DNA from 4 places in the Streptomyces enissocaesilis genome. Region 2 is predicted to be linked to each of the others. Evidence: riboswitches for the same ligand, from Rfam matches in the RefSeq annotation. Region 2 holds a riboswitch; each other region holds the start of a gene.
The links. A riboswitch is a leader RNA that binds a small molecule or an ion and turns the genes downstream of it on or off. The one in region 2 is predicted to bind cyclic di-AMP.
Positions count from the first base shown of each region.

Region 1: it holds a riboswitch for cyclic di-AMP, as region 2 does, so the genes downstream of both, ABD374_RS04150 (transglycosylase SLT domain-containing protein) here and ABD374_RS18820 (transglycosylase family protein) in region 2, are expected to answer to the same signal.
Region 3: it holds a riboswitch for cyclic di-AMP, as region 2 does, so the genes downstream of both, ABD374_RS03575 (M23 family metallopeptidase) here and ABD374_RS18820 (transglycosylase family protein) in region 2, are expected to answer to the same signal.
Region 4: it holds a riboswitch for cyclic di-AMP, as region 2 does, so the genes downstream of both, ABD374_RS28525 (M23 family metallopeptidase) here and ABD374_RS18820 (transglycosylase family protein) in region 2, are expected to answer to the same signal.

Region 1 is NZ_BAAAUD010000011.1:27,989-31,532, forward strand. It holds gene ABD374_RS04140 (pectate lyase family protein) at 1-149, shown strand, start outside; gene ABD374_RS04145 (hypothetical protein) at 236-634, opposite strand; gene ABD374_RS04150 (transglycosylase SLT domain-containing protein) at 1,234-1,986, opposite strand; cyclic di-AMP (ydaO/yuaA leader) riboswitch at 1,989-2,149, opposite strand; gene ABD374_RS04155 (hypothetical protein) at 2,496-3,050, opposite strand.
Region 2 is NZ_BAAAUD010000039.1:85,333-88,876, reverse strand. It holds gene ABD374_RS18825 (transglycosylase family protein) at 44-1,045, shown strand; cyclic di-AMP (ydaO/yuaA leader) riboswitch at 1,313-1,484, shown strand; gene ABD374_RS18820 (transglycosylase family protein) at 1,488-2,210, shown strand; gene eno (phosphopyruvate hydratase) at 2,469-3,544, shown strand, end outside.
Region 3 is NZ_BAAAUD010000010.1:54,653-58,196, reverse strand. It holds gene ABD374_RS03580 (M16 family metallopeptidase) at 1-973, shown strand, start outside; cyclic di-AMP (ydaO/yuaA leader) riboswitch at 1,208-1,401, shown strand; gene ABD374_RS03575 (M23 family metallopeptidase) at 1,415-2,236, shown strand; gene ABD374_RS03570 (GntR family transcriptional regulator) at 2,407-3,096, shown strand; gene ABD374_RS03565 (HPr family phosphocarrier protein) at 3,268-3,544, opposite strand, start outside.
Region 4 is NZ_BAAAUD010000054.1:45,495-49,038, forward strand. It holds gene ABD374_RS28515 (PP2C family protein-serine/threonine phosphatase) at 1-271, shown strand, start outside; gene ABD374_RS28520 (DUF2332 domain-containing protein) at 171-1,193, opposite strand; cyclic di-AMP (ydaO/yuaA leader) riboswitch at 1,451-1,598, shown strand; gene ABD374_RS28525 (M23 family metallopeptidase) at 1,610-2,725, shown strand; gene ABD374_RS28530 (PrsW family intramembrane metalloprotease) at 2,885-3,544, opposite strand, start outside.

The sequences.
Region 1 (3,544 bases), on a different contig from region 2:
TGCTGCGCGGCAACGATCTCGGAGGCGCCGCGACCGAGATATCCCGTACGGGCTCCTTCACGAACCCGCCGTACAGCTACACGGCGGAGCCGGCCTCCTCCGTCGTCTCCTCGGTGACGGCGGGCGCGGGCACCGGCCGGATCGGCTGACCGGCGCACAGTGGCCGCCACCCGCAGGCAGCGGGTGGCGGCCCGTCAGCGGTGGGGAAGGGGGGCCGGAGTACGCGCGTGGTCCTTCAGCGGTCCGCGAGCAGGCCGATGGGCACGGTGCGGTGCAGGACCTCGGCATGCTGCCGCGCCACCACCTCCGCCGCGACCGCGTCCCGGCGGCGCAGGGTGTCGAGGAGCGCGCGGTGCTCGTGGCGGGAGGAGCGCAGGGTGTCCAGGGGGTACGGCGGGTAGGAGTGCTGGAGCTCGCGGGCACCGGGCCGCAGGCGACGGCGATCGACGGGGCTCCGGCCGCCTCGGTCGGCCGCGCGGCCGGTGATGCCGCACTCCAGGACGAGCCGGTGGTCGATCAGCCGGGGCACCGCCTCCGGGTCCGGGTGGTGGGCGTCGGTGGCGAGAACGGTGCCCGGAGACCGGGGCGCTGCCGCCCCGCCCGCGTCGGCGTCGGTGCCGGCGTTCCAGGACACCGCCGGCACACGGCGGGACCAGGGGGTGACGGACGGTGATCTCGGCCACGCCGAGGACGGCGGCGATGTGCGCCGTGCCGGGCAGGCGCTCACCCGACACCAGCAGGCCCAGGTCCACGGCCAGAGCTGTCCGGCTGCGTACCGGGTCGAGGGCGGGCAGCCGGCGGGCGCCGCTCGGCTCGGGCACCGGGTCGCACGAGCCGTTGCGGGAGGCTGTCGAGACGCTGGACGGCTCCCGCGTGCGGCAGCCCGCCGAGCTCGCCGGGGCATCCGAGTGTCTGGCTGCTTGCCGGGCACGGTGTGCGACCGCGGACCCCGGTGCAGCCGTTCGACACCGCCCTCGGCTTCTCCCCCGCCCGACGGCGAGGCACTCGCCCTGGGGCTCGTCCGGCTGGGGCGCGGCGTGGTGCCCCTCGCCCACCTCACCCGTATGTTCCGCGTCCCGCCGCCGCAGTGCGCCTGTCGCTTGCCGCCGGGCCGCTGCGGTTGCCCGCCCCGGCCCGGCGGGAACCTGACCGGCCGCGACCCGGACGGAGGACGCCGTCGGCCCCGCCCCGTCGCCTGAACGGCGGGGGAGCGGGGCCGACGACGCGGGCCTCCTAGTAGGGGCCGTTCACATTGTCGATCGAGCCGTACCTGTCGGCGGCGTAGTTGCACGCGGCGGTGATATTGGCGACAGGGTCGTAACTGTCCAGCGACGTACCGGGCACGTGATAGGCCTGGAACGTCGGCTGGATCACCTGGAGAAGACCCTTGGAGGGTGTTCCGGCGGCGGCGTTGGAGTCCCAGTTGTTGATGGCCATCGGGTTGCCCGAGGACTCGCGCATGATGTTCCGGTGAATTCCGTCATACGTACCGGGAATACCGTGCTTGGCCATGATGGCCAGCGATTCCTTGATCCAGCCGTCGAGGTCGTTGGAATAGGACGCGGATTCCACGGCGGGGGCGTCGCTTTCGGCGGCCGGCGCGGTCTTCCGCTCGGAACGGTCGGCCCGGTCGGAGGAGGACGCCGGCCTCTCGGCCTCGGCCTCGGTCCCCCTGGCGATGGTCAGCTCCAGGCCCGGACGGATCAGCGAGGGGTTGTCGCCGACGGCCTCCCGGTTGTCCTGGTACAGCTTCTCCCAGCCACCGGCCACGGAGTGGTCACCGGCGATCTTGGAGAGCGAGTCGCCGGACATCACGGCATAGATGACGGAGTCGGCCTTCTCGACGGCGACGGCCTGCGGCGCCGCGCCGGCAGAAGTCGCGCCGAGGAGCGGGAGGACGAGTGCGGCGCCTCCCGTACCCGCGGCGATGAAGCCCCGAGTGAGTGAGGCGTACTTGGAACGGCGGTGCTTACCCTTTGCGGGCATGGTGAATTCCTCTCCGTCGCCTGCGAGGTGAGCTGTCGGGTTCGGGCTGGAGATGCCCGGCCGCATGTGAATGCGACTTCACCCCGAGCCGTTCCGGAATTCCGGAACGGCGGCTTACCTGGGTCCCCCGCTCCTGCCGTACGTGAGTGGGTGTGGTTTCCGGACGGCGGCAGGATTCGGCGGTCCACCCGGATTGACGGTGACCGTAAGCGAGAGTGGCCGGGCGGAACAAGCCCTGAAATTGCTCCGCATGATCCATATCGCGGTTCCGGACGGAGAAAAATCCGTCACTCGCCTTGAGCGAGGACTCAACTTTCTTTCTGGGGGCCGGAACTGTGCCCAGTACCGCTTCAGCCATGCCGTTGCGGGCCGTGACTCATATCACTTGGGGTGCTCCGCCGGGCAGGGGCGGGCGCCCAACCGCCTCGACCGGCAGGCTATATGCCATGCGATAAGGCGATTTAGACCTATATGACATTGGGTGGATTCGCGGCTCTCTCCGGCCGCCTTCACCCGTTACGGCCCTCCCACGCATCCGCGAAATGCAGGGGCAGCGGACCGGAGGGCACCGCCACCGGGTGTGTCGTCGACCGGTGTTCCCTGGCCGGTGGCAGCAGGACGGGCTTCGACGCGTCTGCGGGGAGGCGCGTCGGTTTGCGCCCCTGCCGGGTGCCCGGCAGGAAGAGGGAGCGGCCCGCCCCCGCCCGGTCCGCGCGCAACACCAGCCCCGACCCGCCCAGTTCGGCCGCCGCAGCTTTGAAGCGGACCGGCTTCCAATGGAGCGCCGCGGCGTCCTCGTCCAGTCCGCAGACCGCGGCGCACTCCTCCACCGGATGCGGCACCGAGCGCGCGGGGCGCTGCTCCCAGCCCGGGGCCCGGTCACCGTCGGCGGCCAGATGCTCCCCGAGTGCGGCGAAGCCGTCGCTCAGCAGCAGCCGCAGACCCGCCACGGCGGGCAGCCCGGAAGGGCTGGGCAGCCACTGGGAGGGGAGCGCGGAGTCGGGGCAGCCGTCCAGGGACTCCGGCAACGGATCGTCAGGCCCCTTGGGCGCGGCGGGATCCACGCGCAGATGACGGCACGGCGTACGTCGTGCCGCTCACCTCTGTGACCGCCGGGTGGGCGGTGAGCGCCCCGGTGGAAGGGGCTTCCCCCCCATAAGGGAGTTGCTCTGCGGCGAGAAGAGCGTGAGCGGGCCGGGCCCCGCTGTCGGTTCCTCACACAGCCGGGATATCGCCGCGCCGATCGCGCGGCGCGGCGGCTCGCCCACCGGGGTGCGGCAGGCGAGCCGGGCGGCGATCCCCGGCAGGGCCGGCAGCGCGGCTCACCCACCCGGGCCGAGGGGCCGGGGTCCAGGCAGTTCGCCCCGGCGGCGACGCGGCCGACGAGGGCGGGCAGCCGCAGGGCCGGCCACCCGCCCCGGTCGACGTCCTGATCCTGCTGCGGGGAGCGGGCCGCCTCTCCACTGGGCGGCAGCGTCTCCTGCACGGCGAGGGGGAGAAGGCGAAGAGGTACGGGAAGGGGGGCGCCCAACGCGCACAGCCACCACTCGCAGACCGC
Region 2 (3,544 bases):
TACGTTCACCGTCAACCTCAGCCGTCACTCGAAAGGCCACCGCATGCGCTCCGGGAACGGTAGACACCGCCGCCCCCGTCAGGCTCCAGCTCTCGTCGTCGCGGCAGGAGTCGCCGGATCGGCCATCGCCATCCCGCTGCTCGGCGCGACCGGCGCGAACGCTGCCGAAGCCACGACCTGGGACCGGGTGGCCGACTGTGAGAGCGGCGGCATGTGGAGCGCCGACCTCGGCAACGGCTACTACGGCGGACTCCAGTTCTCGCCGGAACTCTGGCAGCGCTTCGGCGGTACGGCGTACGCGCCGCGCGCCGACCTCGCCAGCCGCTCCCAGCAGATCCAGGTGGCCGAGAAGGTACTGGCGGGACAGGGGCCGCAGGCGTGGCCGAGCTGCGCGCTCATCTCGGGCCTGACGGAGGGTGAGGACGCCGCGCCGGGCGGCGGTGCGACCGCTGAGCCGGAAGCCGCGCCGAAGGCCGGCTCGAAGGCCGACGCGTCGGCCGAGGCGCCGGAGAGCACTACGGCCCCGAAGGCGTCCTCGGGCAAGAAGGCGGCCGGCGCCGGGAAGTCCGCCGGGCCGGCGGCGACCCCGCCGGCCGGCGCCGCCGACTCCGCGGAGGCCGAGACCGACGACGCCGCCGAGACGTCCGGCGCGCCCGCCCGTGAGGCCGCTGGGGCCGCCTCCGGGAAGGACGCTCCCCAGGGCAAGCACCGCGGCGTGAAGGCCCGGGAGGACGCGGGCGCCCTATCCGGCGATTCGGTCATAGATCGCGAATCGGGCCGCCATGCCTCGCGAGGTGACGGGCCGACACGCGACGCGGTCGGCACGTCCGGCGCCCAGGGGCGGGAGCGGGAGGCGGACGCCGGCGAGGGCAAGGGCGAGGACGCGGACCAGGGTTACACCGTCCGCACCGGCGACAACCTCTGGGCCATCGCCGACGCGCACGACGTGCGCGGCGGCTGGCCGGCGCTCTACGCCGCGAACGAGAAGGCCGTCGGGTCCGATCCGGACCTCATCGTCCCTGGCCAAAGCCTCGATCTGGACTGAAATCAGGGGCAGTTCGGGCCGGTATGTCCCCATTGGGGGCAGTGAGACATGGGTCTCTTTGCCTCACTTCACACGGTCGGCCCGAACGGACCGTCAGATTCGCCCCTGACCTGCGCGGATGGAGATCGGGCGGGGGCGCGAATGGGCGATATTTCCGTGATGCTCCTCTTTGAACATCGCGGGCTCATGTGTTTACGGTCGAACCGCTCGCCACCGCGGGCCCCGTCGACCGTCACGCCGAATCCTGCCGGCGGCCGGGGGGAACCGACGCGTAAAGCGCCGTAGGCAGGAGCGGGGGACCCAGGTAGGCGCCGGGCACCGGACGTCGGAAGACGGACGGAACCGGCTTGGGGTTAAGGCGCGCGACGCAGGTCGCGCGGCCGGGCACTCATTGGCCCGAACCCGACAGCTCACCTCGTAGGCGTCGGTGAGGAGATGTCGCATGCTGTTTTCCGGCAAGGCCAAGCACCGTCGTCCGTCCAAGGTCACCCGCATCGCCGCGTTCGCCGGCATCACCGGCGCCGCTGTCGCCGTCCCGCTGATGGGCGCGACGTCGGCCTCCGCCGCCTCCGTCGAGACCTGGGACGCTGTCGCCCAGTGCGAGTCCGGCGGCAACTGGTCCATCAACACGGGCAACGGTTACTACGGTGGCCTGCAGTTCTCCGCGTCCAGCTGGGCCGCCGCCGGCGGCACGCAGTACGCCCCCACCGCCGACAAGGCGTCCAAGGCCCAGCAGATAGCCACCGCCGAGAAGCTCCTCGACATGCAGGGCCCGGGCGCCTGGGCCTGCGCCGGTGCCGGCGGCCTGACCAACGACGGCGTCGACCCGGGTGTCGACACCTCCGGCTCCTCGCAGCCGCAGCAGCAGAAGGCCGCGCCCCAGCCGCAGCAGACGCAGGAGCAGGCCGCCCCGCGCGCCGCCGAGCAGCCCGCCTCGCGCAGCGAGGTCCGCTCCGCGCCGAAGGCCGAGACCGCGAAGCCCGCCGCCCCGAAGACCATCGAGAAGGGTGACGGCGAGTACGAGGTCAAGTCCGGCGACACGCTCGGCAAGATCGCCGAGGCGAAGAAGGTCAAGGGCGGCTGGGCGAAGCTCTACGAGCTGAACAAGGACATCGTCGACGACGCCGATGTCATCTACGTGGGCCAGCAGCTGCACCTCGGCTGACCCGCTTCCCCCCGGAACACCCCGGTCCGGCGCGCTTCCCCCGTGCGCGCCGGGCCGGGGTTTCCCCTTTCCCCTTACCGATCAGTAGTCCGGAACGCCCTCCCGCACATCCAAGAGTTACGTCCGCTATTGCGGGGATTCGTGCCTCTTCTTGTCCCAGCGGGCGGGCGAACGGCCGATCGATGCCCCCGAGCCGGTTAGGCTCTTGTCGCAAGGCCAAAGTGACCCTGCATCCCTAGCGTCACATCCCAGAAGGAGATGCTCGTGCCGTCCATCGACGTCGTCGTAGCCCGGGAAATCCTGGACTCCCGAGGCAATCCCACGGTCGAGGTCGAGGTCGGCCTCGACGACGGCAGCACCGGTCGTGCTGCTGTTCCGTCCGGTGCCTCCACCGGAGCGTTCGAGGCCATTGAGCTTCGCGACGGTGACCCGAACCGCTACCAGGGCAAGGGTGTCGAGAAGGCCGTCCTCGCCGTCATCGAGCAGATCGGCCCGGAGCTCGTCGGCTACGACGCCACCGAGCAGCGCCTGATCGACCAGGCCATGTTCGACCTGGACGCCACCGAGAACAAGGGCTCCCTCGGCGCCAACGCCATCCTCGGCGTCTCCCTCGCCGTCGCGCACGCCGCCTCCGAGGCGTCCGACCTCCCCCTCTTCCGCTACCTCGGCGGCCCGAACGCGCACCTGCTGCCCGTTCCGATGATGAACATCCTCAACGGTGGGTCGCACGCCGACTCCAACGTCGACATCCAGGAGTTCATGATCGCGCCGATCGGCGCCGAGTCGTTCTCCGAGGCCCTGCGCTGGGGCACGGAGGTCTACCACACCCTCAAGTCCGTCCTGAAGTCCAAGGGCCTCTCCACCGGCCTCGGCGACGAGGGCGGCTTCGCCCCGAACCTGGACTCCAACCGCGCCGCGCTCGACCTCATCCTGGAGGCGATCAAGCAGGCCGGTTACGTCCCCGGTGAGCAGATCGCGCTCGCGCTCGACGTCGCCGCCTCCGAGTTCTACAAGGACGGCAGTTACGAGTTCGAGGGCAAGTCCCGCTCGGCCGCCGAGATGACGGAGTACTACGAGGAGCTCGTGGCGGCGTACCCGCTCGTCTCCATCGAGGACCCGCTCTTCGAGGACGACTGGGCCGGCTGGAAGGTCCTCACCGACAAGCTGGGCACCAAGGTCCAGATCGTCGGCGACGACCTCTTCGTCACCAACCCGGAGCGCCTGGCGCGCGGCATCGAGGAAGGCGCCGCCAACTCGCTGCTCGTGAAGGTCAACCAGATCGGTTCGCTGACCGAGACCCTGGACGCCGTCGAGCTCGCGCAGCGCAACGGCTT
Region 3 (3,544 bases), on a different contig from region 2:
CGAGATCGAGCGGCTGGTGGCCAACCGGCTCGACGAGATCCCGCACGAGACGGCCAACCCGTCCCGCCGCGCCGCCAAGCAGCTCTCCAAGGAGCTGTTCCCGGCGACCTCGCGCATGTCGCGTCCGCGCCAGGGCTCCGAGGAGACGGTCAAGCGCATCGACTCCGCCGCCGTGAGGGGCTTCTACGCGGCGCACGTGCGTCCCGCGACCGCCACCGCCGTGATCGTCGGCGACCTCGACGGCACCGACCTGGACGCCGTGCTGGCCGACACCCTGGGGGCGTGGAAGGGCGACACCGCCGAGCCCCGCCCCGTACCGCCGGTGACGGCCGACGACACGGGCCGTGTGGTCATCGTGGACCGTCCCGGCGCGGTCCAGACGCAGCTTCTCATCGGCCGGATCGGCCCCGACCGGCACGACCGGGTCTGGCCGGCCCAGGTCCTCGGTACGTACTGCCTGGGCGGCACGCTCACCTCCCGTCTGGACCGCGTCCTGCGCGAGGAGAAGGGCTACACGTACGGCGTGCGCGCCTTCGGCCAGGTGCTGCGCTCCGCTCCCGACGGATCGGGTGCGTCGATGCTGGCGATCAGCGGCTCGGTGGACACGGAGTCCACGGGCCCGGCGCTCGAAGACCTGTGGAAGGTGCTGCGCACCCTCGCGGCCGAGGGCCTCACCGACGCCGAGCGCGACGTCGCCGTGCAGAACCTGGTGGGTGTGGCACCGCTCAAGTACGAGACGGCGGCCGCCGTCGCCGGAACCCTCGCCGACCAGGTCGAGCAGCACCTGCCGGACGACTTCCAGGCCCAGCTGTACGCCCGCCTCGTCGAGACGGGCACGGTGGAGGCCACCGCGGCGGTCGTCAGCGCCTTCCCCGAGGACCGTCTGGTCACGGTCCTCGTCGGGGACGCCTCGCAGATCGAGGAGCCCGTCAGGGCGCTCGGCATCGGTGACGTGACGGTGGTCGCCGGCTGACGGTCCGTCCGTTCGAGGCGAGCCGATCGCGCAACTCCCTCACCACGGGAGGCAGAGGGACCCCGGTGGCCGACAGGCCGCCGGGGTCCTTGGCGTATGTCCGTTTTGTTATGGAGGTTGCCTTTCTGGCCTGTGGGGTGCGTTACAAAGCGCGGAGACTTTTTGGTGATTGAAAGATGTCCCGCTTAGCGTCGGTCCGGCTGTCCGTCAGCAGTGAGCCGCATCCGTGGCACCGGGCAGCCATCGCCGAGTCCCCGTCAGGCGCGAGCCTGGGGAGCCGGGGACCCACCCTCCTGCCGCCTTCGCGGCTGGAGGAGCCCAGTCCCTGGGGTGAATCGGACGTCCTTCCGTACGTACGGAAGGGGTCCGTAGGAGACCTTCCTGCTCCGAACCCGTCAGCTAACCCGGTAGGCGAGAAGGAAGGAAAGGACCAGCCACTTCATGGCGTTCACCCGTGCCACCGGGAAGCACCGTCGTCCGAGCCGTCCGGGCCGTCTGACGCGCAGGAGCGCGAGCCTGGCGGGCGTTGCCACCCTCGCGACGACCGGCGCCGTCGGGAGCCTGGCCTCTCCGGCCCTCGCCGCCGGTACCAGCGCCGACGCGGCCCACTCCGTCGAGGCGACCGGCCTGACCCAGGCCCTCGTCGTCGGCGACTCCCTCGCCGACCAGGTCGCCGCCCAGGCCGAGGCGCAGCGGCACGCCGCCGACCGGGCGGAGGCCGAGCGCAGGGCCGAGGCGGCGCGCAAGGCGGAGGCCAGGCGCAAGGCGGAGGCCAGGGCCGAGAAGGAGCGCGAGGAGCGGGCGGAGCGCGAGGCCGAGGAGCGCGCCGCCCGTGCGGCGGAACGCGAGCGCCTCACCGCCTACACCCTTCCGGTCGCCGGTTCCGTCGTGACCACCGGCTACCGGAGCGGCGGCTCGCTCTGGTCCTCCGGCAGCCACTCCGGCGTCGACTTCCGGGCCGCGTCCGGCAGTTCCGTCGTGGCCGTCGGGGCGGGCACCGTCGTCGAGGCCGGCTGGGGCGGGGCGTACGGCAACAGCATCGTCATCAGGATGAACGACGGCACGTACACGCAGTACGGCCACCTGTCGTCCATCGGCGTCTCCGTCGGCCAGGCCGTCACCCCGGGCCTCCAGATAGGTCTCTCGGGTTCGACCGGAAACTCGACGGGCCCGCACCTGCACTTCGAGGCCCGTACGTCTTCCGAGTACGGCTCCGACATGGACCCGGTCGCGTACCTGCGCGCGCACGGTGTGAACGTCTGACGCACCCCGGTTTTCCCGAAGGCCCCGGCTTCCCGCCGGGGCCTTCGGCGTTGGCCAAAAGATATCCATGAATTCCTGCCGCCCGTCGGAAATTGCGCGCCGCTGCAATAGAGTCGCCGAACAGGCGTCATTCGACCGCGTTTCGCGAGGATCAAGGCGGAGGTCCGCTCATGCGCATTCCCGCGCAATCGGTATGCACGGCGATCCGTGACGACATCGTCTCCGGCGTCTTCGAGCGGGGCAGTCGGCTCACCGAAGAGCTGCTGGCGCGCCGTTACGGCGTCTCGCGCGTCCCGGTGCGCGAGGCCCTGCGCACGCTGGAGTCCGAGGGGTTCGTCACCACCCGCCGGCACGCGGGCGCCTGCGTGGCCGAACCCACCGCGCAGGAGGCCGCCGACCTCCTGGAGGTCAGAACGCTGCTGGAGCCGCTGGGGGCGGCCCGCGCCGCCCAGCGGCGCACCGAGGCGCACCTCAAGGTGTTGCGCGGCCTGGTCAGGCTCGGTCAGGAGCGGGCCCGCCGGGGCGAGGGCGAGGATCTGAGCCCCCTGGGCGGCTGGTTCCACGAGACGCTCGCCCAGGCGTCCGGCAGCCCCGGCCTCACGGCCCTGCTCACCCAGCTCAGGCACAAGATCACCTGGATGTACGCCGTCGAGCAGCCCGCCCGCCCCGTCGAGTCCTGGGCCGAACACGGCGCGATCGTGGACGCCGTGGCACGCGGCGACGCGCAGCGGGCCCGGGCGCTGACGGCCCTGCACGCCGAACGGGCGGTGGCCGCGCACCGGCTGCGGCGCCCCGGCCCGCGGCCGGAACGCGTGAGGACTTCGCAACATGCCGTACACACCGGGGGCGGCCGCAATTAACAGATGCGCCGTATACAAAGAAAGCGAATCGGCGGGGGCTTTTTCTGCTGCCCGGAATTCCTGACGTATACCTCCGCTGTCTCCGCTGTTTCCGCGCAAAAGCGAAGGAGCCGTGACGTCCCGAATCCGGGATGTCACGGCTCCTTCGTGAGAATGAGCCCGTCCGAGTGGTCAGACGGTCTCGGGAAGCTCGTCGAGGCCCTCGGAGACCAGCTTCGCCAGGCGGTCGAGGGCGGCGTCGGAACCGTCGGCCTCGGAAGCGAGCACGATCTCCTCGCCGCCCTGCGCGCCCAGGCCGAGCACCGCGAGCATGGAGGCCGCGTTGACCGGCTTGCCGTCGGCCTTGGCGATCGTCACGGGAACACCCGAGGCGGTCGCTGCGCGAACGAAGATGGAGGCGGGCCGGGCGTGCAGGCCCTCGGCCCAGCCGACGGTGACACGGCGCTCA
Region 4 (3,544 bases), on a different contig from region 2:
GCCCGCGCGGCTGCGCGGGCGGATCTTCCCGGGACCCGAGGAGCTGCTGGACGCGATCACCGACGACGTACGGCTGCACACGCACGGGGCCGCCACGGACGACATGGCCCTGCTGGCGGTCGCGCGGCCCGCCGAGGGGCAGCCGGACCGCCGTCGGACCGTGAGCCTGGTCAGGCGGGTGGCGTCGCACTCGCCGCACCTGTCGCACCCGTCTCGCCCGTCGCACTCGCCGCACCGAACCAGTGCAGACTCTGGCCGTGCGGAGCCGTGAAGGCGACCGCGCGCTCGTCGAGGGCGAGGGTGAGCAGGTGCTCGTCGTCGGGGGCGGGGGCGTCGAGCCAGGGCAGCACGGTGTGGTGCTCGTTGGAGATCCAGTGGCCCGGCAGCGCGCGGACGAGCGCGGCGAACTCCTCGCGGCGGGCGAGCGGCAGGTAGGTCAGTACGGCGGTGTGGAAGACGACCAGGGTGGCGTCCGCCGGGGCGTCGGCGGCCAGCGCCGGGAGTTCGTCGACGAGGTCGCCGCGGACGAGGCGGGGGCGGGGCGCCGTACGTACGGCCTCGATGGCGGCGAGCTGCTGACGCGGGCGCTCCGCACGGCCCGGCCAGATCAGCGACTGGAGCCAGCGGACGTCGTCCTCGTCGGTGGGGTCGAGGGGGTTGAGGTCGATGCCGGCGCGCCAGGCGATGTCGGGCAGCGCGGTGGGCAGAGGCGCGGGGCCCTCCGTACGGCAGTCGAAGGTGGCGGGGGAGGAGCCCAGGACGGCGCCGCCGTCGTAGCGGTAGGCGTAGCGGTCGGGGTGGAGGCACAGGCCGGCGGAGGCGCCGACCTCGATGAGGGCGAGGGGCTGCGGGAGCGCGGCGAGGAGGGGCAGCAGGGTGGCGCAGCGGGCGGGCTCGTTGGTCTGGGTGAAGCGGGTCAGCACGACGGCGCGTACGGCGTCCCAGTGGGCCAGGGTCCAGGCGCGGAAGGGAGTCCACCGCTCGTGGGGGCCGCCGAGGAAGCGGACGGCGGCGAGGAGGAGGTTGGGCTGCTGCTTGTTGCCGGGCGGCAGGGCGGCGATGAGGGCGCAGAGCTCCTCGTCCTCGCTGATGCGGGCGGTGAGTTCGGCGTAGGCGGGGGAGACGCCGCGGGCCTGCTGCTCGGAGAACTCGCGGTAGCGGTCGGTCACGGAGCGCGTGCTGTTGACAACCATGGTGGTGAAGCCAACCCCGCGACACCGTGTAGTCGCAAGACGCCCCTGCGCATAACAATTGACGAACCGTCACTACGGAGAGGTTTCGGAGTGTGGATCGGGGGAACAGCAACTCGCCCCACTGTGACCACTTGTGTAGCGATTGGTCCGCGCCAATATCGTTAACGATCAACTGGAACGGCTTGGAAAGCGGACCCGGTGTCTATTAACGTTCGATAACGCGGCACGGTCGTCCCAGTCGTCACAAGAGACGACACCGTGCGCACGCGCCGAATTCCGCAAGGGAACCGGGGAACCACGTTCCTTGGGGTGAATCGGACTCCTTCGTACCTACGAGGAGGCCCGTAGGAGACCTTCCTGCTCCGAACCCGTCAGCTAACCCGGTAGGCGAGAAGGAAGGAAAGGAGCACGCCTCCGTGGCGTCCAACAGGCCTGCCCCCGAAGCACCCCTGCCCTCTTACGGGTACGAGGTACCGAACGTTCCGAACGCCGCCGGGATTCCCGGTGGCGCCGAGGGAACCTGGGGAGAGTGGAATCCCACCGAGAAGTCCATCCGGCCCGTACGCGGCCGTCATCGCGTCGCCAAGCAGCGCGGCGGGATCGGCCGCAGCTCCACCGTTCTCGGCGTCGGCGTCATCGCCGCGGTCGGCGCGGGCGGCATAGCCACCGCGCAGGACAAGCCGGCCGTCTCGATCTCCCTTCCCGACGCGATAGCGGACTCGCTGCCCGACGCCAAGTCCCTTCCCGGTATCGGCTCCCTGGTGTCCGACGACTCGGGCTCAGGCGTTCAGGCGGGTACGGGCACAGCGGGCGAAACGATTCTGGCCGCCGCCCCGCTCACCACCGCGGGCATCACCACCGCCGACGCGCAGCAGGGCACCACCGACGCGGGCGAGGCGCTGCGCGCCCGCATCCTCCAGCAGGCCGAGCAGCAGCAGGACGCCGCCGACGCCGAGGCGAAGGTGGCCGCCGAGGCGAAGGCCGCCGAGCAGGCCGCGGCCGAGGCGGCCGAGCAGCAGAGCGCGGCGGAGGCCAAGGCCGAGGAGGAGAAGCGGAAGGCCGAGGAGGAGAAGCGGCAGGCGGAGGAAGAGGCCGCGCGCAAGGCCGAGCAGGAGCGGCTCGCCAAGCTGGCCGCCAGCTACTCGCTGCCGCTCTCGTCGTACACGCTCACCTCCACCTACGGCCAGTCCGGTTCGATGTGGTCCTCCGGCCAGCACACCGGCCTGGATTTCGCCGCCCCGAAGGGCACGCCGCTCAAGGCCGTGCACGGCGGCACCATCACGTCGGCGGGCTGGTCGGGTGCGTACGGCTACCGCATCGTCCTGGAGCTCCCGGACGGCACGGAGATCTGGTACTGCCACCTCTCCTCGATGACCGTCACCTCCGGAGAGGTCGGGGCGGGCGACGTCATCGGCCGCGTGGGCGCCACCGGCAATGTGACGGGAGACCACCTGCACCTCGAAGTGCGCACGCCCGGCGGCTCCGCCATCGACCCGGCCGCGTGGCTGCGGGACAAGGGCCTCACGGTCTGACGGCCGGTGGCCCGGCTGGCCTGACACGGCTCGGACGGCCTGACGGCCTGACGACCCGGCGGTCCGACGGCCCGGTGGCCCGACGGTGTTTCCCGCGGTTCTCCCCCAGTCCCCGGCAGTCCTGGCACACACCCCCCGTCGCCAGGGCTGCCGGTTTTGTTACCGCTGCTGCCGGTACGGGTTGTGGACGGCGTGGTCCCGGTGCGGGGCGGGACGCTGGGGCGGCGGCCCGTACCACGGCGCCGGTGACGGCTGTGGGTGCGGCCGGGGCTGCCACGGGGGCGGTGGCGGGGCCCATACCCGGCTCGTCGCCCGCGCCGCGTACTCCAGCGCCGGTCCGGCCACGTCCCTGCGCTGCCACAGGTGGTGCAGCAGCTCCTGCTCGCGTGCCGTGAAGTCCGCGCCCACCGCGCCGCGGTGGGCGCGGTGGCGCAGGAAGGCAAGGGACGTCGCGAAGACCTCGTACTCGGCGACGGCCCGGGCGGCGGCCCGGGACGCGGCCCGCCCGCCGGATGCTGCACTGATCCCGTACGGGCCGCTCCCGTACGGACCGCTTCCGTTGCCGTACGTACCGCTCCCGTACGCACGCGCCGCCGCGTCCCGTGCCAGCGAACGGGCCCGCATCGAGGCGAGCGCGAACGGCTCGGCCGGTCCCAGCCAGCCGGCGGCGGCGTAGGCGGGCAGCTCGGCGGCGATCGTGCGCAGCTCGCGCTGGCGCGTCCAGATCACCAGCCAGGTCAGCAGCGCGAAGGCGGGGACCATGAAGGCGGCGTACACCGCGTAGAAGCCGTACGTCCCGAAGACCGCGGAGCCGTTCCA